Regions from separate parts of the Acidovorax sp. ST3 genome, predicted to be linked through region 3. Evidence: predicted binding sites of a transcription regulator. Region 3 holds the regulator's gene; each other region holds the start of a gene.
The links. The regulator sigma-54, encoded in region 3, starts transcription at its own class of promoters, with help from an activator protein. The targets are predictions, from matches to a motif close to TGGCANGNAANCTGCTTT.
Positions count from the first base shown of each region.

Region 1: DNK89_RS16245 (ammonium transporter) is a predicted target of sigma-54. The motif match lies at 4,792-4,809, and genes of this name have one in related genera.
Region 2: DNK89_RS02830 (BMP family protein) is a predicted target of sigma-54. The motif match lies at 5,822-5,839, and genes of this name have one in related genera.

Region 1 covers NZ_QKVP01000005.1:27,334-34,884, reverse strand. The annotation lists gene DNK89_RS16270 (SDR family oxidoreductase) at 1-554, opposite strand, end outside; gene DNK89_RS16265 (NADP-dependent oxidoreductase) at 683-1,684, opposite strand; gene DNK89_RS16260 (hypothetical protein) at 1,972-2,265, opposite strand; gene DNK89_RS16255 (TetR/AcrR family transcriptional regulator) at 2,558-3,151, opposite strand; gene DNK89_RS16250 (PA0069 family radical SAM protein) at 3,420-4,673, opposite strand; gene DNK89_RS16245 (ammonium transporter) at 4,880-6,082, shown strand; gene DNK89_RS16240 (phospholipase D family protein) at 6,243-7,551, shown strand, end outside.
Region 2 covers NZ_QKVP01000001.1:630,005-637,555, reverse strand. The annotation lists gene DNK89_RS02855 (ABC transporter permease) at 1-58, opposite strand, end outside; gene DNK89_RS02850 (ABC transporter permease) at 173-1,234, opposite strand; gene DNK89_RS02845 (DUF2971 domain-containing protein) at 1,246-2,106, opposite strand; gene DNK89_RS02840 (ABC transporter ATP-binding protein) at 2,116-3,675, opposite strand; gene DNK89_RS02835 (5'-methylthioadenosine/S-adenosylhomocysteine nucleosidase) at 3,676-4,587, opposite strand; gene DNK89_RS02830 (BMP family protein) at 4,762-5,772, opposite strand; gene upp (uracil phosphoribosyltransferase) at 6,073-6,702, opposite strand; gene DNK89_RS02820 (threo-3-hydroxy-L-aspartate ammonia-lyase) at 6,786-7,551, opposite strand, start outside.
Region 3 covers NZ_QKVP01000007.1:16,453-24,003, reverse strand. The annotation lists gene DNK89_RS21290 (class I SAM-dependent RNA methyltransferase) at 1-432, opposite strand, end outside; gene DNK89_RS21285 (thioesterase family protein) at 429-911, opposite strand; gene DNK89_RS21280 (RNA polymerase factor sigma-54) at 992-2,590, opposite strand; gene lptB (LPS export ABC transporter ATP-binding protein) at 2,679-3,440, opposite strand; gene lptA (lipopolysaccharide transport periplasmic protein LptA) at 3,497-4,156, opposite strand; gene DNK89_RS21265 (thiol:disulfide interchange protein DsbA/DsbL) at 4,264-4,920, opposite strand; gene DNK89_RS21260 (SPOR domain-containing protein) at 5,013-5,669, opposite strand; gene argS (arginine--tRNA ligase) at 5,685-7,394, opposite strand; gene DNK89_RS21250 (hypothetical protein) at 7,506-7,551, shown strand, end outside.

The sequences.
Region 1 (7,551 bases), on a different contig from region 3:
TCGAATCCCCGGGTGAGGTCGGTATCCACATACGCCATGTGCAGGCCCAGAACCTGAGTCTGCTGGGCCAGCAACTCATTGCGCAGCGAATTGGTGAGCGACCATGCGGCAGATTTGCTGGCGGAATAGGCCGCCAACTCTCCGCCGTTCACCCACGACGCGACCGACAGAACATTCAGTAGCGCACCACCGCCGTTGCCCTTCAGAACCGGCGCAAACGCCTTGCTCATGCGCAGCATCGAGAAGAAGTTGGTCTCGAAAATGCGGCGCGCCACCTCTTCGCTGTCGTCTGCCAGAAATCCGCCGGGCTGGGCAATTCCGGCGTTGTTGATGAGCAGGGTCACATCCCCGGCCTGCGCCACGGCGCTCGCGACCTCCTCAGGCCGATTCACGTCCAGACGCAGCGCATGGACCCCCGGCAGGGTGATCGACGCAGGGTCTCTGGCTGCGGTATAGACCTTGCGCGCGCCGCGGTTCAAGAGTTCACGCGCAAAGGCAAGGCCAATGCCACGGTTGGCGCCCGTGACAAGGGCTACAGAGTTTTCGATTTTCATAAGGGCTCCAGTAAAAAAGGGGTGTCTGTGCAGGGCTGCGAAGGGCGGGCTTCGGCTGGTTTGCGGCCACGCCACTCGCCTCGTGTTGTGCCCTGCGGTGGTTTGTTGGGATTCGCGTTGTTAGGGGGCTATCGCACCTTGATGACGACCTTGCCTTTGGCACGCCCGGACTCGACATAGGCGAGTGCGTCATTGGTGGACTCGAAGGAGAACACCCGGTCCACCACCGGGCGGATCGCGCCGGCCTCTACCAGCCGTGTGACCTCGCGCAGTTGGCTACCGCTGGCCCGCATGAAGAGGAACGAGAAGCCGACCCGCCGGGCACGTGCCCGGCGCCGGACACCCGCACTCAGCAGCTGTATCAGCACATGCAGGAACCACGGTGCGTTGATCTGCCTGGCAAAGTCCGGATCGGGCGGGCCAGAGATGGACACGAGCTTTCCGCCAGCTTTGAGCACCTGCAGCGATTTTTCGAGGGCCTTGCTGTCCTGGCTGTGCAGCACCACGTCGTAGTCGCGCAAGACGTCTTCAAAAGCCTGTGTCCTGTAATCAACCACCACGTCCGCCCCGAGGCCCTTCACCAGCGCCGTGTTGGTGGCGCTGGTGGTGGTTGCCACGGTGGCACCCAGGTGTTTGGCCAGCTGGATGGCAAAGGTCCCCACGCCGCCAGAGCCGGCCTGAATGAAAAGCTTCTGGCCTTTTCTGAGCTGGGCTTTCTCGACCAATGCCTGCCACGCGGTCAGCGCCACCAGGGGCAGGGACGCTGCCTCTTCCATCGTGATGTTCTTCGGCTTGTGCGCCAAGGAGGCTTCCTTCACCGGGACGAATTCGGCGAACGTACCGATGCGGAAGTCGTCGGGCCGCGCGTAGACCTCATCGCCCACCTGGAACTGCCGCACGCGAGGGCCGACCCGGGTGACCACGCCCGCCACATCGTGGCCGAGGATCAGGGGCAAGCGATAGGGCAGGATGAGCTTGAACTCACCGTCCCGCACCTTGGCGTCCAGCAGGTTCACGCCTGCAGCGTGGACCTGGACCAGCACCTCGTCATCGCGCAACTCCGGGGTTGGCAACTCCGCCATCCGCAGAGGCGCTTTCTTCCCGTATCGATCCAGAACAAATGCCTTCATGCTTCTTTCCTTATTCCTGGCGTATCCAGGGTCTGCACACGGTGCCAGGCGGGTAGGCCGATGCACCCCGTGCGCCGAATGCAGGCGCTCTTGCCACCCGCCCAGCGGTGGACTGGGTGGGGATGGGCCTTGCCTTTGCGCGGGGAGCGCCGGGCCATAGGGCATCCGTGGAGGCGGTTGGGAGTCCCGACGGGCCTAAGAGCACCTCAGGTCTGCCAACTTTCTCTGGATATATGATTTTTGTCATATTTCCAATCAAACCAACAACCGCATCCTGCAAAGCCGCCTCAGCGCGTGCCGGTCTCGCCCGAGGAGATCTGGCCTGTGCGCACCGCGTCGGCGGCCTGGGAGCGGATCAGCGCGCGGTCAGCCACGGACTTGTACGCCTCTGGCTTGGAGCCGGACGGAATCTGGCTTCGGGTCATGGGCACTTGCGCGGCTTCTGCGGCCACTTCGGCACGGGTGCGATTGCCTTCAAACTTGGTCGCAAATTGCGCCGGATCCAGGTCGGCGGCGTGGGCACCGGTCGCCGCCACTACGGCCAGCGCAGCTGCAGAAAAAAGGCGTGTGAAAGTGGTCATGATGAATATCTCCAAAGAAATGAGGCTCAAGCGCCTCGAAAAATGCTGAGCGTCAAGCCTTGGGGCGAAACACTCAGCGGGGATCGAAGGCAGAAGACTTGGTTGTGATTGCCTTCAAAAGAAACTTCTGTCGCCTGATTCGCCACCTAAAAATGATGGTCGTCATATTCAAACCCCAAACAAAAATCTGATGCACCAGTCCCCTGTGGCCCTCGACGGGGATTCGAGTGATCGGTACTTGCTGCGCCCGTCAATAATATGACACTCATCATAAAAATACCCAAAAAAAAAGCTATTGGGAAGGCTCGTCGCCGCTGGAACGGGCGTACTTGAAAGCCGCCTTGCAAAGTCTCTCGGCCAGCGAAGGATCGTCCACCGCGCGAGCCAGCGAAACCGCCCCCACCATGGTGGCGACCAGAAAAAGCGCGCGCTCGTGGGCATCCGGGGTACCCCAGCCCGGCAACTGCCGCGCGACCACGTCGATCATTTCCTTCATGCGCCGGGTGGCGGCATGCCGCACCTCAGGCGCCTGGCGGGAGAGCTCCGAACTCAGGGCCGCCAGGGGGCAGCCGGCTTCCGGGTTCTTGACATGCTGCTCGGACAAATAGGCGCCCAGCATGGCTTCCAGCGCTTGCTCGGCGGGGGCCGACGCGGCCGCAGACTCGGCCAAATCCACTGTTTCTGCGCCGGCCCTGTCAGCGGCTTCTGCGAGCATCGCTTCCCGAGACGGGAAGTGTGCGTAAAAGCCGCCATGCGTGAGACCGGCGTCTTTCATGATCTCTGCAACCCCTGCTCCGCCAAAGCCATTGCGGCGGATCGCACGCGCTGCTGCTGCGACGATGCGCTCATGGCTCAGCTCTTTGCGGGAAGGGGTGGAATTTCGCACAAGCGCATTGTAGCAAAAATTATTACGAACATCATATTTTCTTCAATCAGCGCTTTTCATGAAGCTTGTCTGCACAACCGCCCGATACCTGGGGCCGCCGCCTCACGACGCCCCCATGCCTCGCCCATCGCTGCATGCAATTCAGTCAGGAGGGGACTACTGTCGCAGCACGCTTCAGCAGGCATCCGCTTGCAGCTACCGGCAACGAAAGAGAGGCGTGCAGACAGACCGAGCAGTGCATGCAGCCATCGCGCACTTGGCGCGCACTTCAGAACAAGCTGCCCTGCCCGCGCAACAGCCCAGGCCTGAACTCGCCCAGGTCCAGGCCCTCACGCTCGCGGTTGAGCCCCAACCGACGGCAGGTGTTGGCAAAGCGCTGGCGCAGCAAATCGGCCCACAGCCCACAGCCCTTCATGCGGGTGGCGAAGTCGCTGTCATATGTCTTGCCGGCAGCGCGCTGCGCATCGGTGAGGTGGTGCAGGTCTTGCACCCGCGCCATGACGCGCGCCGCGCGCTGCGGGTAGTGCACCGTGAGCCATTCGCGAAACAACGCATCCAGCTCCCACGGCAGGCGCAGCACGGTGTAGAACGCGGTGCGCGCACCGGCGTCCCGCGCGGCCTCCAGTACCTGCTCCATGTCTTCAGTGATGAAGGGAATCTGCGGCGCCACACTCACGCCCACCGGCACACCGGCGTCGGCCAAGGCACGTATGGTGCGCAGCCGCCTGTGGGGCGCGGCAGCACGGGGCTCCATGCGGCGGGCCAGTGTGGCGTCTAGCGTGGTGATGGTGACGTACACCGCCGCCAGTCGCTGCGCGGCCAGCGGGGCGAGCAGGTCCAAGTCGCGCTCCACTCCGCTGGATTTGGTGATCAGCGAAAACGGGTGGCGCGCCTCGCGCATCACTTCGATCACGCTGCGCGTGAGCTTCAGGTCGCGCTCCACAGGCTGGTAGCAGTCGGTGGCCGAGCCGATATTGAGCAGGCGCGGCACATAGCGCGGCTGTGCAAGCTCCTGGCGCAGCACCTGCGCAATGTTGTGCTTGGCCACGATCTGCGTCTCAAAGTCGAGCCCGGGGGAAAAATTGAGGTAACTGTGCGTGGGCCGCGCGTAGCAGTAGATGCAGCCGTGCTCACAGCCCCGGTAGGGATTGACCGATAGCTCAAAGAAGATATCGGGCGAGTCGTTGGCGCACAGGGCACTGCGCGCGGTCTCGAAGTGCACGCGGGTGGCGGGGGACGGACGGATCTCGCCATCGCTCTCGTCGCACGCAGCAGGCCCGCCCGGCGCCCCTGTGTCCCATTCATCTTCGCCCTCCTGGCATCCATGGCCCGGGGCCAAGCCGTCCGCATTGCCAGTTGCCCTGACAGGGCTCCACCCGTCATATGCGGGCTCGCGCTGGTCTTTGGCAAACCGGTGCGCCATGGCCGTCGCCGCCCCTCGACCGTGAATGGCTTGCAGCGGGACGCGGATTTCCTGCGGCTCTTCGGGAAGGTCGTCTTCGGGAGTGGGTAGGAGGCCCATAGCGAGCAGGGGGTGGATTTGGCGCCAAAAAAGCTGTTCATTTATACAGTATTTTGAACACCCATTTTTTCCTCACGCCATCAAGCCCCAAATCAGTGCAAAACCTTGCACCAACTCTTGGCGCGCTTCTTGCTTCAACTTGGTGCAAATCTGTGGCGTATCCCGAAAACGCACCAGAGTCGATCAATCACTATCGCGAGGACGTTATGGAAGCACTCAAACAGGGCACAGATGCCTTGTTCATCTTGCTCGGGGCGATCATGGTGTTGGCCATGCACGCCGGGTTTGCGTTTCTGGAGTTGGGCACGGTCCGCAAAAAGAACCAGGTGAATGCGCTGGTCAAGATCCTGGTGGACTTTTCGGTGTCCACGGTCGTCTATTTCGTCGTCGGTTACACCGTGGCCTACGGCACGCATTTTTTCGTCGGCGCAGAGTCGCTGGTACAGCTCAGCGGGTATGCGCTGGTCAAGTTCTTCTTCCTGCTCACGTTCGCAGCCGCCATTCCGGCCATCGTGTCGGGCGGCATCGCAGAGCGCGCCAAGTTCTGGCCGCAACTGATGGCAACGGCGGTCATCGTGGGCTTTTTCTATCCGTTTTTTGAGGGCATCGCCTGGAACCAGCATTTTGGTGTGCAGGGCTGGATCAAGGCCGTGACGGGGGAGGAGTTTCACGACTTTGCGGGCTCGGTGGTGGTGCACGCCATGGGCGGCTGGATTGCCCTGCCAGCGGTGATCCTGCTAGGCTCCCGCGCCAACCGCTACCGCAAGGATGGCGCGATCTCGGCCCACCCGCCATCGAACATTCCCTTCCTGGCGCTGGGCGCCTGGATCTTGGTGGTGGGCTGGTTCGGCTTCAATGTAATGAGCGCGCAGTCCGTGGACAAGCTCTCGGGCCTGGTCGCCGTGAACTCGCTGATGGCCATGGTGGGCGGCACGCTCGCCGCCCTGGTGCTGGGCAAGAACGACCCCGGCTTTGTGCACAACGGCCCCCTGGCCGGTCTGGTGGCCGTGTGTGCGGGCTCGGACCTCATGCACCCGCTGGGTGCGCTGGTGGTGGGCGCAGTGGCCGGGGCCATCTTTGTGCTGATGTTCACCCTGACCCAGAACAAATGGAAGATCGACGACGTGCTCGGCGTATGGCCGCTGCACGGGCTGTGTGGCACCTGGGGCGGGCTGGCTGCGGGCCTCTTTGGCAGCAAGACATTGGGCGGTCTGGGCGGGGTGAGCCTGTCGGCCCAGCTCATCGGCACGGGCCTGGGCGTGGTGTGGGCCCTGATCGGCGGCGTGGTGGTATACGGCATCCTCAAGCAGACGGTGGGCATCCGGCTGACGCAGGAAGAAGAGTTCGACGGCGCCGACCTGAGCATCCACAAGATCAGCGCCACACCCGACCGCGAAGTGAGCTGGTAGTCCAGCCCACTGGCGACGGCCTGAGACCGGCGCGGGACCCGGCGTGGGGCCAGATGCGGGCCCAAGCCTTCGCCTTGGCGCGCTGTCTGACAGCGGATGGACCGGCGCGCAGCTATACCTGAGCCCTGCGCCCCAGCGGCTCCACGGTCACAATCGCGCCATGCTGTCTTCGCCCCCCTTGTCCCTCACCCCGCCCCAGTCAACCCGCCCCGGCTGGCCGCGCTGGGTCGTGCTGCTGGTCGCCATGGCCCTCGCGGGCTGCGCGGGCTTGCCCAAGGAGGTGGACCGCCCGGTGTCGGTTGCTCTGGCTGCCCCCGGCGATACCCCGCTGGGGCAGCTCGTCGCAGCACGCAGGGCCGCCGAGGGGGCACGGCATGCCTCAGGGTTTGCACTGCTCAGCGGCCCACAGGCTGCCTACAGCAGCCGCCTGGCCCTGGTCGACTCCGCCCAGAAAACCCTGGACCTGCAGTACTACACCATCCACGCAGACGCGAGCAGCGAGCGCCTGCTGCTCAGCGTGATGGCCGCAGCCCAGCGTGGTGTGCGGGTGCGCGTGTTGCTGGACGACTTTCACAGCACCGGGCGCGACGCGCAGGTGATGCGGCTGGCGTTCGTGCCCAACATCGAGATGCGCATGTTCAACCCCGTGACGGGTGCCCGGGGGTCGCCCATCGGCCGCATGCTGAGCCTGCTGGGCGACTTCTCGCGCGTGCAGCAGCGCATGCACAACAAGCTGTTCATTGCCGACAACGCCATGGCCGTCACCGGGGGACGCAACCTGGGCGATGCCTACTTCGGCAACGCCGATTCGGGCAACTTTGTGGACCTGGACGTGCTGGCCGCAGGCCCCATCGTGCAGGACCTCTCGCGCAGCTTTGACAGCTACTGGAACAACGAACGCGCCTACCCCGTGCAGTCGCTTATCACCCAGAGCGAACTCGACCACTTGCGCGACAGCATCCGAGTGGCCGACGAAGGGCGGAGGCGCCGTGTCGCAGGCCAGGGTGGCACCACGGCGCCCGACCGCTCACCGCCCGACATGGGGCCCGGCACCACCGCTGCGCAGCGGGCGCGCATCTGGAACTACGAGCCCATGGACCTGGAGCGCACGCCCTTTGTCTGGGCAGCAGCAGCGGTCCTGGTAGACCAGCCCGCCAAGATTCCGGCCGACAGCGCAGCGGCGGGCAGCGTGCCCAATGGGGCCGCCCCTGCAGTGTCCCCAGCGCCACCCAGTCCTGCCGCGAGCACCCCGGCAGGGGTACCCGGCAACCTGAGCAGCCCCAGCAGTCCTAAGGCCGCTGCCGCCGCGCTGGTGTCGGGCTCCCGCAAAGTAGCGGCGGCAGACAGTCCACCGAGCCCCCTGCCCCGCGCCGGCACGGAGACCAACGAGGCGCAGACCGATACGGTGGTGGATGGCCTTCTGCAGCTCATGGCCCAGGCGCGGCGCGACCTGCTCATCATCTCGCCCT
Region 2 (7,551 bases), on a different contig from region 3:
CCCGCAGGGTGGCAATCCAGAACGCAGGGTTGGCGAGGATGTCGAGCAGTTCGGTCATGCGGCTGCTCCGTGGAGTTTTGCTTCTATTTTAATAGCTGCTAGCGCTTTATTCACTAGCGCTACAGGCCGATTTGGCTTGAAATTGTGGTGTGCACGGCGTGTCATGGCTGCCTCACTTCCACCGCACGCGGTATTGCGTCAGCAGCCCGGCCACCAGCACCGCAATCAGCGAGGTCGCCACGATCACATCGGCAATGTAGGTCGGCACGCCCACCGCACGGCTCATGCTGTCGGCCCCCACCAGCACGCCCGCCACAAAGGTACCCGCAGCAATCACGCCCAGCGGGTGCAGCCCGGCCAACATGGCGATCACGATGCCGCTGTAGCCGTAGCCGGGCGACATGTCGAGCGTCACATAGCTGGTGCGGCCCGCCACCTCGATAGCGCCTGCCAAGCCTGCGAGACCACCCGAGAGCAGGGCCACCAGCACCACAGTGCGGGTGATGGGCACGCCCGTAAAGGCGGCAGCGCGTGCATTGGCCCCGGCAGCCCGAATGTCAAACCCCGGTACCGTGCGCGCCAGCAGCGCCCACAGCATCACCGCCAGCGACACGGCCCACAGCAGGCCCGTGTGCAGCCGCGTCTGCGGCACCAGCTTGGAGAGTTCCAGATCGCCCTGCAGCGCCACGCTTTGCGGCCAGCCCATGGAGAGCGGGTCTTTCATCGGGCCATCCAGCAGGGCAGAGACCAGCAGCAGCATGATGAAGTTGAGCAGCAGCGTGGTGACCACCTCGTCCACCCCCAGCCGCGCCTTCATCAGCGCCGGGCCCAGCAGCAGCGCGGCGCCCGCCAGCGCTGCCGCCAGCATCATCAGCGGGAAGAGCACAGACGGCGACCATTCCAGCCCCGTGCCCCCATGCATGCCGCCCACGGCCACGGCGGCCAGCGCCCCCGCGTAGAGCTGCCCCTCGGCCCCGATGTTGAACAGTCGCGCCCGGAAGGCCACGGCCGCCGCCAGCCCGGTCAGGATCAGCGGCGTGGCGCGTGTGAGGGTTTCGGTCAGTGCGAACACCGAGCCGAATGCGCCTTGCAGCAGTAGCGCGTAGGTCTGCCCCACGGGCGCGCCGGCCCAGAGCACCAGCAGGGCGCTGACGATCAATGTGAACACCACGGCACCTACCGGCGCCAGCACGTAGGCGGCGGGGGAGGTGTGGTTGCGTTTTTCGAGTCTCATCGGTTCTTGTGTCAGAGATCTGGCAAATCGTCGACGCTGATATTTATAAAGCGCAATCTGAAGTCGATGGGGTCAGGGATAGAGAGCTTGATGACTACATGGCTCAAATCTTTGTCGGCTTTAATTGTTTTCTTTATATATGCCAGATTGGATTTTGATGCTCGCGCCCCTATTATTATTTTTCGTAAGATATTTTTTGGAAGTTTGAATAGATGGTAGGGGTTGCCGAAATCATCCCGGCGTACATTTGGGTTCGAATCGATGATTAATATTTTGTCTGCATCTTTGAGTGGCCGATCTATGCGCCACTCTTGTTCGTAGCTCCAATGTGTACTTTTGGTGGTGGCGATTTCATGGTGGGTTCCATAAAAATATTCCCACCAATCCCCAGGTTGATTTAGTACGCGCATTTCGCGATACTGGACCCTATCAAGATTAACTCTCCATGCATTATCCGGATCATCAGCTAATTCAAAGAAGTACGAAGCATCCAATTCGGTGACATACCCTTGGTGATCTGATGCATAGTGGGCCCACATTAACAAATTGTCGTGGGTTTCAGAAAGGCAAAGAGTGCCTTGGTGCTCACGCATCTCTTCTAGGGTATATTCCTTGCGTTGGTTGAATAAAAGGTTATTTATGCTCTTTTGTATCAGTGCTTGGGATTTTGAGTGATCGTCGTTTAATGGGGCTCTTAGTGCAATTAACTCTTCTTTTGTCAGTTCGTCAAGCCTCTCCGGTTCTGATGGACCGTTTTCAAATGGATCGTTAAACGATGAGTGAGGTGTAAAACGAAAGGCAGGATTTTCAAGAAATCTGTAATTACTTTGTGAGAAGTACTTATAAAAAACTCTTGGTCTATTTGTAGTCATAAAAATATCTCAAACCACCGGTGATCCAGCCATTTCAAGCCCTATTGCTTCTCGCGTCCACTCTTCAGGGGGACGCGCTTTGCTTAAATGCCCGTCATGCATCACCGCAACGCGATCTCCCAGCGCCAGCACTTCGTCCAGGTCGTCAGAAATCAGCAGCACAGCTGCCCCGGCATCGCGTGCGTTGATGAGCTGCTGCTGCACAAACGTCACTGCACCAATGTCCAGCCCCCAGGTGGGCTGGTGGGCCACGATGAGCTGGGGCGCAGGGGCCGAGTTACCCGCTGCGTCCTGTGGCGGCATCAGCGCCCGGCCCAGGATGAGCTTTTGCATGTTGCCGCCCGACAGCGACCGCGCGGGTGCATCAGCCCCGCCGCCACGCACGTCAAAGGTCTCGGCCACGCGCTGCGCATGTTGGCGGGCCGCCCTGCGCTTGACCCAGAAGGCGCGGAACCACGGGTGCGCGAACCAGGGGCCGCGCAGACGCTCTGACACCGCGTTCTCCCACACCGGTAAATCACCTACCACGCCCACGGCGTGGCGGTCTTCGGGGATGCGGGCCACGCCCTGGCTGACCAGCCATGCGGGGCGAGCTTGCAGCGGTGCGCCGCGCAGCGTGACCTGGCCGGTGGTGGCTGCGCGCACGCCACACAACACATCGGCCAGTGCCACCTGGCCGTTGCCGCTGACGCCTGCAATCGCCACGATCTCGCCAGCGCGCAGGATCAGGGACACATCATTCAGCCGGTCGCGCCCTGTGGGAGCAGTGCTGACGTTGGTGAGGGTACAGATGGGCTCGCCCACCTTCTTGGCGGGGCGGCGCTGGGCCGCCTCAATCGCATGGCCCACCATCCATTGCGCCAGCTGCCCCTGCGTGGTGCCCTGTGCGGGCGCCTCGGCCACCAGTTGGCCCTGGCGCAGCACGGCCACGCGGTGCGATACGCGCAGCACCTCGCCCAGTTTGTGGCTGATGAAGATGATGGACAGGCCCTGCGCCACCATCTGCGCCAGGGTGTCGAACAACGCCTCGCTCTCCTGCGGGGTGAGCACGGCGGTGGGTTCGTCCAGGATGAGGATGCGGGCGCCCCGGTAGAGGGCTTTCAGGATTTCGACGCGCTGGCGCTCGCCTACCGAGAGGCTGCCGACCTTCGCATCGGGGCTTACGGGTAGGCCAAACTGCTGTGATACGGCCAGCAGCTTGGCGCGCGCCTCGCTGCGGCGCAAGAAGGGCTGCCACAGCGGCTCGCTGCCCAGCAGCACGTTGTCCAGCACCGTGAGGTTGTCGGCCAGCGTGAAGTGCTGGTGCACCATGCCAATGCCCGCCGACAGCGCCGCGCGCGGCTGGCCGGGCGCCAGGGGCTGGCCAAAGACTTCTATGCTGCCTTCATCCGCCACGTAGTGCCCGAACAAGATGGACATCAGCGTGGACTTGCCCGCTCCGTTTTCGCCCAGCAGGGCCAGCACTTCGCCGCGTGCCAAGGTCAGGCTGATGGCGTCGTTGGCGACGAGCTTGCCGAAGCGCTTGGTGATGCCCGACAGACGCAGGACAGGGTCGGTGGGGGAGTCCATCTATTTCCAGGCCGCCAGAAACGCCCGCAACACCTTGGCCGAGTTGGCGGCTGCCAGGCCCATGAAGGTGCCCATTTCGTTCTCGCCCTCGCCACCTCCCGCCAGATCGCTCAGCGACCGGAAGGCGATGTAGGGAACGCCGTTGCTGTGCGCCACCATGGCGGTGGCGGCGGTTTCCATGTCGAGCACGTTGGCCTCGAAAGTCTTGAAGGCGTATTCGCGGAAGGCCTTGTTGTCCACAAACGCCTGGCCCGACACGCCGTTGCCGCCCACCACCAGTTGCGGGCGCTGCTTCAGGCAGGTGGCGGCCAGGCAGTGCTCCAGGCCCACGTTCTGCAAGCTGCGGGCGGTGGCCAGCATCTTGGGGTCGGCTTCAAACCAGAACTTTTTGGAGAGCTTGGGCTGGGCGGCCGAGCGCACTTCGACGGGGCGCGGGTGCATCATGCCGAAGGCGGGCATCGTCAGCTCGCTTTTCATCCAGGCGGGGGCGCTGTATTGGCCGGGTTGGTCTTCGCGCGCCATCAGCCATTCCATGTACTGGCCCCATTGCGCGGGCACCGTGACATCGCCAATGTGCAGGCTGGGGTTGACGCCGCCCGCAATGCCGCTGAAGACCACATGGCTCACGGTGAAGCGGTCTAGCACCAGCTGCGTGTTCATGGCCGCGTTGGTCATGCTGATGCCCGACAGGAACACCACCACGGGCTTGCCTTCGAGCGTGCCGGTGGTGAACTCCACGCCGTTGATGCTGTACTTGGCGGGCTGTTGCACCTGGGGCAGCAGTACGGTCAGCTCGGGCGCAAAGGCAGAGATGACGGCGATGCGCGGGGTGTCGTCCATCCGTACTGCCGTCTTGCTGGGAGCTGTAACGGCGCAGCCTGCGACCATGGCGGCCAGAGTCACAGCGCCCATAAGACGTGAACAGCGGGTAGCCAGCGAGGCTTTTGCGGCGGAGAGTGAGGACATGAGGGCCTTGTCAGCGGTTCATTGCGGGGGTGTCTACAGACAGGCCACCGCGTGGTGAAAGTGGCCTGTTCACGCAATAGAGAAAGGGCAAGCGGGCAGGGCGCCCGCCGCCCGCCGTGCTTACTTGGCCGTCGATTTGGGCTGGCTGTCGTCCACCTTCACGGTGAACTTGCCGGCCAGGATGTCGGCCTCCTTGGCCTTGACCTTGGCGACGATGTCGGCAGGCACCTTCTTCTCGAACGTGCCCAGGGGCGCGAGTTCAGAGCCCTTGTGCTTCATCATCGAATACGGGCCGTAGTCCTCGGCGGTGAACTTGCCTTCCTTGACCAGCTTGAGTGCGCGGTCGATGCTGGGCTCCATGTGCCACAGGGCCGATGCGACCACGGTGTCAGGGTACTGCTCTTGCGTGTTGATCACGTTGCCGATGGCGAGCTTGCCTTTTTCTTTGGCGGCATCGCTCACGCCAAAGCGCTCGGCGTAGAGCACGTCGGCGCCCTTGTCGATCATGGCGAAGGTGGCTTCCTTGGCCTTGGGTGGGTCGAACCAGCTGTTGATGAAGGTGATGGTGAACTCGACCTTGGGGTTGGTCTCCTTGGCGCCGGCCATGAAGGCGTGCATCAGGCGGTTGACCTCGGGGATGGGGAAACCGCCGACCATGCCGATCTTGTTCGTCTTGGTCATGCCGCCGGCCACCATGCCGCTGAGGTAGGCGGGCTCCTGGATGTAGTTGTCGAACACGCTGAAGTTGGGCGCCTGCGGCTTGCCGGAGGAGCCGAGCAGGAAGGAGGTCTTGGGGAAGTCCTTGGCCACCTTGCGGGCGGCGGCTTCTACCGCAAAGGCTTCGCCCACGATGAGCTGGTTGCCGCCGGTGGCGTACTCGCGCATCACGCGCTCGTAGTCGGCATTGCTGACGTTTTCGCTGGCCTTGTATTCGATCTCGCCGCGTGCTTCGGCAGCCTTGAGGGCCTTGTGGATGCGGCTGACCCATTGCTGTTCAAAAGGCACCGTGTAGATCGCCGCGACCTTGAGCTTGGACTGCGCGAAGGCCAAAGAGGGCGCCATCGCCATGGCGGCCGAGAGGGCCATGGAGGTGCAGAGCAGGCGTCCGGTGAAGATGCGGCGAGTGGTCATGGTGGGGTTCCTTCAGACAAGCAAACAAGGAGGTTGGGTGTGCTGCTACCAAGCAAGGAGCGCGCCAGTCGGTGGCGATGTAACTGCAAACCAGCGGCAAGTCTGCCAGAGGAAAGCCACCAGTTGGTAAAAAAATGGTGTGTGCGTGCAGCGCTTCCGGAAATCAGGCTGGGGTACCCCACCAGGGTAGGGCTCGCAATGGGCTGTTACGCAACGCAGTGAACCCCGAGGACGAAAAAAAAGCCACCGCTGGGCGACAAGCCCTGCGGTGGCTGGTGCATGGGCGCTATCGTTGTGCGCTTATTTGGTGCCAAAAATCCGGTCGCCCGCGTCGCCCAGGCCCGGCAGGATGTAGCCGTGGTCGTTCAGCTCGCGGTCGATGGCGGCGGTGAAGATCGGCACGTCGGGATGGGCCTTTTGCAGCGTGGCCACACCTTCGGGGGCCGCCAGCAGGCAGACGAACTTGATGGAGCGGGGGTTGAGCTTTTTGAGGCGGTCCACGCAGGCTGCGGCCGAGTTGCCGGTGGCCAGCATCGGGTCCACCACGATGATGTCGCGCTCGTCCATCTCGGACGGCATCTTGAAGTAGTACTCCACGGGCTGCAGCGTGGCCGGGTCGCGGTACAGGCCGATGTGGCCCACACGGGCGCCGGGCACCACGTTGAGCATGCCGTCCAGAAAGCCGTTGCCCGCCCGCAGGATGGAGACCAGCACCAGCTTCTTGCCGTCGATCATCTTGCCGGTCATGGTCTCCAGCGGGGTTTCGATCTGCACATCCTGCAGCGGCATGTCGCGGGTCACTTCGTACGCCATCAGCGTGGACAGCTCGCCCAGCAGGCGGCGAAAGCTGTTGGTGCTGGCGTCTTTCTTGCGCATCAGCGTGAGCTTGTGCTGGACGAGGGGGTGGGTGATGACGGTGACGTTGCTCATGGGGAACCTGAAAGGAGAAGGGCAGAGGCCTTTGCGCTGATGCACCGGCGCGCTCTGCCGCGCGATGATTGAAAAAGTGGGGGCTAGTCTGCCAGAAACCGTGCCAGCCGCGACAAATCGACGTTGCCGCCGCTAATAAGGACGCCGACGCGCGCGCCGTGGATGTCCACATTGCCGTGCTGGGCCCCAGCGAAGGCCAGGGCGCCTGTGGGCTCGACCATGATCTTCATGCGCTCGGCAAAAAAGCGCAGGGATTCCACCAACTGCTCGTCGGTGGCGGTGACCATGTCGTCGGCCAGGCGCTGGATGATGGGGAAGGTGAGCTGGCCCAGCGCCTGGGTTTGTGCGCCGTCGGCAATGGTGTGGGGCGTGGGAATCTGCACCACATGCCCGGCTTTGAACGACTGCTGGCCGTCGTTGCCCGCTGCGGGCTCCACCCCTACCACCCGGCATTGCGGTGCGAGCGCCTCGGCGGCGAGCAGGCTGCCGGCCAGCAGGCCACCGCCGCCGACGCAGACGAACAAGTAGTCCAGGTCGGGCACTTCTTCAAAAAGCTCTTTGGCCGCCGTTCCCTGGCCGGCGATGACATGGGGGTGGTCGAATGGGGGCACCAGGGTCATGCCGCGCTCCAGCGCCAGGCGGCGGCTGATGGCCTCGCGGTCTTCGGTGTAGCGGTTGTAGGTGACGACCTGGGCACCGTAGTCGCGTGTGGCGGCCATCTTGGAGGCGGGCGCGTCCTCGGGCATGACGATGGCGGCCGGCATGTCCAGCAGCCGGGCCGACAGCGCAATGGCCTGGGCATGGTTACCGGCCGAGAAGGCAAGCACGCCGCGTTCGCGCTGCTCGTCG
Region 3 (7,551 bases):
GATGCGCACGTCGGGCCACTGGGTGTTCACATCGGGGCGCACGCCGCTCTTGTGGCGGAAGCGGTCGGCCACGGCGTCTTTCACCTTGAGGCCCGCGAAGTTCAGGCTCTGCAGCGGGCTGTGCTGGGCCGTCACTTCGACCTTGAAGGTCTGGCGCGTGGTGAACCAGATCTCCCAGGCCACATCGCTGGCCATGTTGTAGAGGTCGTTTTCAGACCGGTATGGGCGGTGGGCCAATTGCACCAGCACTCGCTGGGCAAGGCGGCTGTGCAGGTTGAGCTGCATGGCCTGGCGCCACGAGGCGCGCAAGAGCACGCCGCCCCGGCCCACCAGCAGGTCTTGCCCCGTGAGGCCGGTGATGGCATGCACCTCGTCGGCCAGAAAGCCCTCGACGCCTGCGGCGCAGGGGAGAAAAAGTTGGAGTTGGTTCATGTCGATGGGGAGGATACGCGCTCGGGCACTGCGGGGGAACCAGGCTCCCCCGCGCGGGCCAGCAGCAGCTGGCGGATGGAGTCCGGGATGGGGGCGACCTTGCGGCTGGCCTTGCCGATGAAGACGATGCCGATCTTGCCGCGCGCCACTTCACGGCCCGAGGCCTTTTCGGTCATGCAGAAGACGAGATCAAAGCCGTAGCGATTGAAGTCTGCCGGCGCCATCTCCACCCGCATGGTCTCGCCGTGGAAACCTTCGGACTTGTACTGCGCCACGATGTCGCCGACCACGATGGACAGGCCGCCCACATCGGCCTCGGGGTAGCCCAGCGACTGGAAGAAACGCACGCGTGCTTCGGACACCAGGGTGAGCAGCTGCGCGTTGTCCAGATGCCCGCCCTGGTTCACGTGGCTGATGTAGATCTGCAGCTCGGTGGCAAAGCCGAAGTACGGGGGAAGGTCAAAGACGATGCGGGCCATGGTGGGCTGCGGTGGGTAATACGGAAACAACAGAAAAGGTACGGCATCGCAGGCGCGCCGTGCGCCAGCCGCCGAGGCGGCTACAACGCCTTGCGCAAATTCGCCGGCGCGATCTTGAGCGCCTCGCGGTACTTGGCCACGGTGCGGCGGGCGCATTCGATGCCCTGCTCCTTGAGCATTTCGGCGATCTGGCTGTCGGACAGCGGCTTGGCCGGGTTCTCCGCCGACACGAACTGCTTGATCAGTGCGCGCACCGCGGTACTGGAGGCATTGCCACCGGTTTCGGTGCCCAGGCCGGAGCCAAAGAAGTACTTCAGCTCGTAGGTGCCGATGGGCGTCGCCATGTACTTGGCGGTGGTGACGCGGCTGATGGTGGACTCGTGCAGGCCCAGTTCGTCGGCAATGTCGCGCAGCACCAGCGGGCGCATGGCCAGCTCGCCGTGGGTGAAGAAGTTCTTCTGCCGCTCAACGATGGCGCGCGACACACGCAGGATGGTGTCAAAACGCTGCTGGATGTTCTTGATGAACCAGCGCGCCTCCTGCAGGCGCTGCTGCATGCCCTGGTGGCCCTCGCCGCCCTTGTGGCCGCGCAGCGCGCCTGCGTAGATGTCGTGCACGCGCAGGCGGGGCATCACGTCGGGGTTGAGCTGCACGATGAAGTTCTGCTGGCCGCTGCCATTGGCGCGACCAGCTTTGCGCACGATGACGTCGGGCACGATGATGTTGCGCTCCACGTCGGCAAACTTGCGGCCCGGGCGTGGTTCCAGGCGGGCGATGAGTGCCATGGCAGCGCGGGTGCGCTCTTCTCCAGCCACGCCGCCTTCGCTGCACAGCTGCGTCAGACGGCGGATGTCCCGGCGCGCCAGCATCTCCAGCGGCTGCTGGCAGATGCGCAGAGCGGTCTGCACGGTCTCGGGGTCGGCGTCGCTGTCTTCGTCGGCCGCCAGCGCCGTGAGCTGCAGCGTCAGGCACTCGGACAGGTTGCGCGCGCCCACGCCCACAGGTTCCAGGCTTTGCAGCAGGCGCTGGGCCACCGTGAAGCGGTGCACCAGCTCTTCGATCTGTTCCAGGTCGTCGGGCCCGGCGAGGCTGATGGCGAGTTCTTCCAGCGGCTCTTCGAGGTAGCCGTCGTCGTTCAGCGATTCGATAAGAAAACGCAGCGCGGCCGTGTCCACTTCGGACAGGCGCAGCGACAGCGCCTGGCGGTGCAAAAAGGCCGTCAGCGACTCGTGGGAACGGGCCAGCTCGGTGGCATCGGCTTCGTCGCCTTCCGTGTCGTTGCGGGTGCGCGCTGGGGCGTCGCCGCCCCACTCGGCATCGTTGGGCGCCATCTCGACGGTGCCGTCGCCGCTCCAGTCGGGCTCGTCGGAGCCTCCACCGGAGATTTCAGCGTCGTTTTGGCTGTCAGCGCTAGTACTGCTTGCGCCAGCAGCTCCTGAAAACATAGCATCATCGGCACTGTAGTCGTCGGCCTGCGCGGGCGTATCGGCGGCTTCCAGGCCAAATTCCTCGCGCGGGGCTTCGTCGGCATTGCGTTCGAGGAACGGGTTTTCGTCGAGCATCTGCTCGACTTCCTGCGAGAGTTCGAGCGTGGACAACTGCAGCAGCCGGATGGACTGCTGGAGCTGGGGGGTCAGTGCAAGGTGCTGCGAGACGCGCAGCGACAGTCCAGGCTTCATTGATTGAGCGCCGCCGGGCCGCCCCAAGGCGCGAAGGCCCCCTCGGGGGGCAGCGCGGTACACGAAGTGACAAGCGTGGGGGCCATGTCTACATCCTGAAGTGTTCGCCGAGGTACACCCTTCGGACCTCCGCGTTGTCCACGATCTCGGACGGCGTGCCCTGCGCCAGCACACGGCCGTCGCTGATGATGAAGGCGTGGTCGCAGATGCCCAGCGTCTCGCGCACGTTGTGATCGGTGATGAGCACCCCAATGCCGCGCGCCTTCAGGAAGCCGATGATGCGCTGGATTTCAATCACGGCGATGGGGTCGATGCCCGCAAAGGGCTCGTCCAGCAGGATGAAGCGCGGCTGGGTGGCCAGGGCACGGGCAATCTCGACGCGGCGGCGCTCGCCGCCCGACAGCGCCAGGGCAGGTGAAGCCCGCAGGTGGTCCACGCGCAGCTCTTGTAGCAGGGCCGTCAGGCGCTCTTCGATGGCGTCGCGCGACAGCGGCTGGCCGTCGTCGGCGCGCTGCAGTTCCAGCACGGCGCGCACGTTTTCTTCGACGGTGAGCTTGCGGAAGATGGAGGCTTCTTGCGGCAGGTACGACAGCCCCAGGCGCGACCGGCGATGGATGGGCATGTGGGCCACGGACTGGCCGTCGATACGGATGTCACCCGCATCGCTGCGTACCAAGCCCACGATCATGTAGAACGAAGTGGTCTTGCCCGCGCCATTGGGGCCCAGCAGGCCCACGACTTCGCCTTTTTGCACCTCCAGGGACACGTCCTTGACGACCTTGCGGCTGCCATAGGACTTGGCTAGGTGCTGCACCTCCAGGCGGCTGCCCGACTGCGAATCAGGCCCCAGACGGCTGTTCGCAGGGGTCGCCGGGGTCTCGGGACCAGTACTCACCACGGGCCCGCTCACTTGGCGCCGCCGCCAAGGGTGTTACTGGGGCGCAGCGCCGGTGCGGGCGACTCGGGCGCCTTGGCGGGGGCTGCCGTACCGGGCGGCGGGTCCTTGGGTGCCAGCACGGCGCGCACGCGGCCGCCAGACGTGGGGGCGTCGCCGGCCGCAGCCGAAGACGCAGGCGCCTTCTGGCCATCGACGGTGAACACGTCGGTGAGGTTGTTGTAAACGATCACGGCGCCGGTGATCTCATCGTTCAGCACCGACCCACGGTAGCGGCGCAGTTCGGCGCGGGTGATGAAGCGCACGTTGTCGGCCTTGCCGTCGTATTCGATGACTTCGCTTTCGCCTTCGATGAACTCATCCGGCGCTCCGGCCACGGTGTCGCGCTTTTGGCGGAAGAACGCCCGTTTGCCTGCCTCGGCCGTGACCACGCCGTACTGGTAGCCGTCGGCGTCCTGGCGCACATCCAGCCGCGCGCCGCGCAGCACGATGGTGCCCTTGGTCATCACCACGCGGCCCGAGAACACGCTGGTCTGCTTGAGTTCATCGTGCCGCAGGGCGTCGGCCTCGATGTTCATGGGCTTGGCACGGTCTGCCTTTTCGGCATGTGCCATGCCCGCAAGGCCGGTCAGGGCTGCGAGCACAAGGAGGGGGAGTAGGCGGTGGGTCATAGGGCACGAATCTTGCAATGATTGTAGCCACCCGATGGTACCTACCCCGAAAAAAAGCCCGCATCCGCGGGCCTTTGGGACAGCTTGCCGACAGGGTCGGCCACTCGTCAGGCTTTGCGCGCCGTGGCGGCCAGGTATTCAACCACCTGCAGCACGGTCTGCATGCTGCCGGCCATCGTGCCGTCGGTGTAGTACTTGCCCGCCACGCCCATGGATGGCACGCCTTCGACACCGTACGAATCCTGCAGCTGCGAGGCGCGACGCACCTGGTTGGCGACGCTGAAGGAGCCGTAGACCTCCTTGAACTTGGCCACGTCCACGCCCTGCTGGGTCACCCAGGCCAGGATTTCGTCGTCCTTGGCGAGCTTGGCCTTTTCCACGTGGATGGCGCGGAAGACCTTGGCATGCAGGGCTTCGAGCTTGCCCATGCCTTCAAGCGTATAGAACAGCTTTTGCTGGGGCACGAAGCTGGCGTTGAACGCCACGGGCACACGGCGGATGGAGAGGTCCTTGGGAGCAGCCTTGACCCAGGCGTCCAGCGTGGGCTCGAAGGCGTTGCAGTGGGGGCAGCTGTACCAGAAGAACTCGATCACATCGACCTTGCCAGCGGGGGCGTCTGGGGCGACGGGCTTGTCCAGCCGCTTGAAGTCCTTGCCCTCCTTGAACTGACGGGCTTGCGCCATGGCGGGGTTGGCCACTGGCAGCGTCAGGGCAGAAGCGGCAACCGCCGAGGCGGCGGACAAAGAAAACTCACGGCGTTTCATGACAAAGACTCTCCTGGTTCAGGTATGCGGGATGTGAGACATCCCTTTACAAAAAGTTCAGCCCTGGCGGTGGCGCCGCTTTTGCAAGCGCTTCAGCGCTGCACGCGCACCAGCGCCGATTCCAGCCCGGCGCCGTCGAGTTTCTCTTTGAGCACCTCGGCATCGTCCCGCTTGGTGAAGGGGCCGATGCGCACCCGGAACACCGCCCGGCCATTTTGCTCACGCTCGCTCACGCGGGCCTCCCAGCCCAGCATGGCCAGCTTGGCGCGCTGGGCGTCGGCGTCGGCCTGGGTGCGGAAGGCACCTGCCTGCACAAAGTAGTCAAAAGGGTCCACGCTGCCCTTGGCGGCTGCCTTGGCCACGGCCAAGTCGCCCAGCGGGTCTGCGCCCGGCTTGCTCTCTGCCTTGGCCTCGGCTTTGGCATCTGGCTTGCTCGCAGCCGGCTTGGCGGCCGATGCGGCGGCGCGCACCTCAGGCGCTGGTGCCGACGCAGGGGCTGACGCAGCTGCGGCCACCGGAGGCGCCGCAGGGCGGGCCGGGTTCTTGCCATACAGCGGCGAGTTCGGGTCCCAGTTCTTGTTTTTCTGGGACTCCGCAGCGTCCATGTCTGCGCCGCGGCCGTTGCCCTTGTTCAGGAACGGCACCGGCACCTTGGTCACGTACACGGCCACGGCCAGCGCCGCGCCCAGGCCCACAATGACCCCGACGATGAAGCCGACAATGGTCCCGCCCGTCTGTTGCTTTTTCATATTGGTAGTAACTGCTTACATTCTGGCCGGGGCCGACACGCCCAGCACCGCCAGGCCATTGTGCAATACCTGGGCGGTGGCAGCGACCAGCGCCAGGCGCGCCTTCTTCACCACCTCGTCGTCCACCAGGATGCGCTCGGCATCGTAATAGCTGTGGTAGCTGGCGGCCAGATCGCGCAGGTAGAAGGTCACATCGTGCGGGGCTTCGCCCTCGGCAGCAGCCGTGAGCATCTCGGGGTACTTGGCCAGCTGCAGCATCAGGGCCTGGGCCTGCGGGCCTTCCAGAGCCGACAGGTCCACGTCCTGGAGCGACGCTACGTCGCCACCGCCCGCCTCCTGCCAGGCGCGCAGCACGGACTGGATGCGCGCGTGGGCGTACTGCACGTAGTAGACCGGGTTGTCGTTGTTCTGTGCCACCGCCAGGTCCACATCGAAGGTGTACTCGGTGTCGGGCTTGCGGCTGAGCAGGAAGAAGCGCACGGCGTCCTTGCTGGTCCACTCGATCAGATCGCGCAGCGTGACATAGCTGCCCGCGCGCTTGCTGATCTTGACCTCTTCACCGCCCTTGACCACCCTCACCATGGTGTGCAGCACGTAGTCGGGGTAGCCCTTGGGGATGCCCACATCGGCCGCCTGCAGGCCAGCGCGCACGCGGGCGATGGTACCGTGGTGGTCTGTGCCCTGGATGTTGACGACCTTGGTGAAGCCACGCTCCCACTTGGCAATGTGGTAGGCCACGTCGGGCACAAAGTAGGTGTAGGTGCCGTCCTGCTTGCGCATGACGCGGTCCTTGTCGTCGCCGTAGTCCGTGCTCTTGAGCCACAGCGCGCCGTCCTGTTCGTAGGTCTTGCCGTTGGCGATGAGCTTGTTCACCGTGGCCTCGACGCGGCCGCTGGTGTACAGGCTGGACTCCAGGTAGTACTCGTCGAACTGGAGGTTGAAGGCCTGCAGATCCTTGTCCTGCTCGTTGCGCAGATAGGCCACCGCAAATTGGCGGATGTTGTCATAGTCGTCCACGTCGCCATTGGCGGTGAACTCGCGGTCATCGGCCTTCACGGTGGCCTTGGCCTTGAAGGCCTCGGCAATGTCGGCGATGTAGTCGCCGTTGTAGAAGTTTTTGGCCAGCGGGTTGTCGCTGTCGGTGGGCCAGCAGTCGTCGCCGGGCTTGAAACCCTTGGCGCGCAGCTGCGTGCTCTTGGTCAGCGTGTCGATCTGTACGCCCGCATCGTTGTAATAGAACTCGCGGTGCACCTTCCAGCCCTGGGTGCTGAACAGGTTGCAGATCGCATCGCCCAGCGCGGCCTGGCGGCCGTGGCCCACGTGCAGCGGGCCGGTGGGGTTGGCAGAGACGAACTCGACCAGCACCTGCTGGCCGTTGCCGGGCTGGTAGCCAAAGCGGTCGCCGGCGGCCAGTACCTCGCGCACCACCTCTTGTTTGGCAGCGGGCTTGAGGCGGATGTTCAGAAAGCCGGGGCCGGCGATTTCGATGGCCGACACCCAGCGCTGAAAGGCGGGCGTGGCTTCGAGTGCGGCCTTGAGCTGCTCGCCCAGGGCACGCGGGTTGAGCTTGAGCGGCTTGGCCAGCTGCATGGCTGCGGTGCAGGCGAAGTCGCCATGGGCCGCCACCTTGGGGGATTCAAAGGCTGCCTTGGCGCCAGCGCCGGGAGACAGGTTTTCCAGCTCGGCCGCGAGCGCAGCGAGCAATTCATTTTTGGCTGTGAGCATCGGCGGATTTTACGGGCCCGCCAACAGCGGGGCGCCAGACGCACCACCGGGGTGGCGTCCCACAGCCAAAGGCACAATAAGTTGCTGTGCCCTTTCAACCGGAGATTGCACATGCCACCCCAACCCATCCTGCTCTACCGGCGCCGCTGGACCCTGG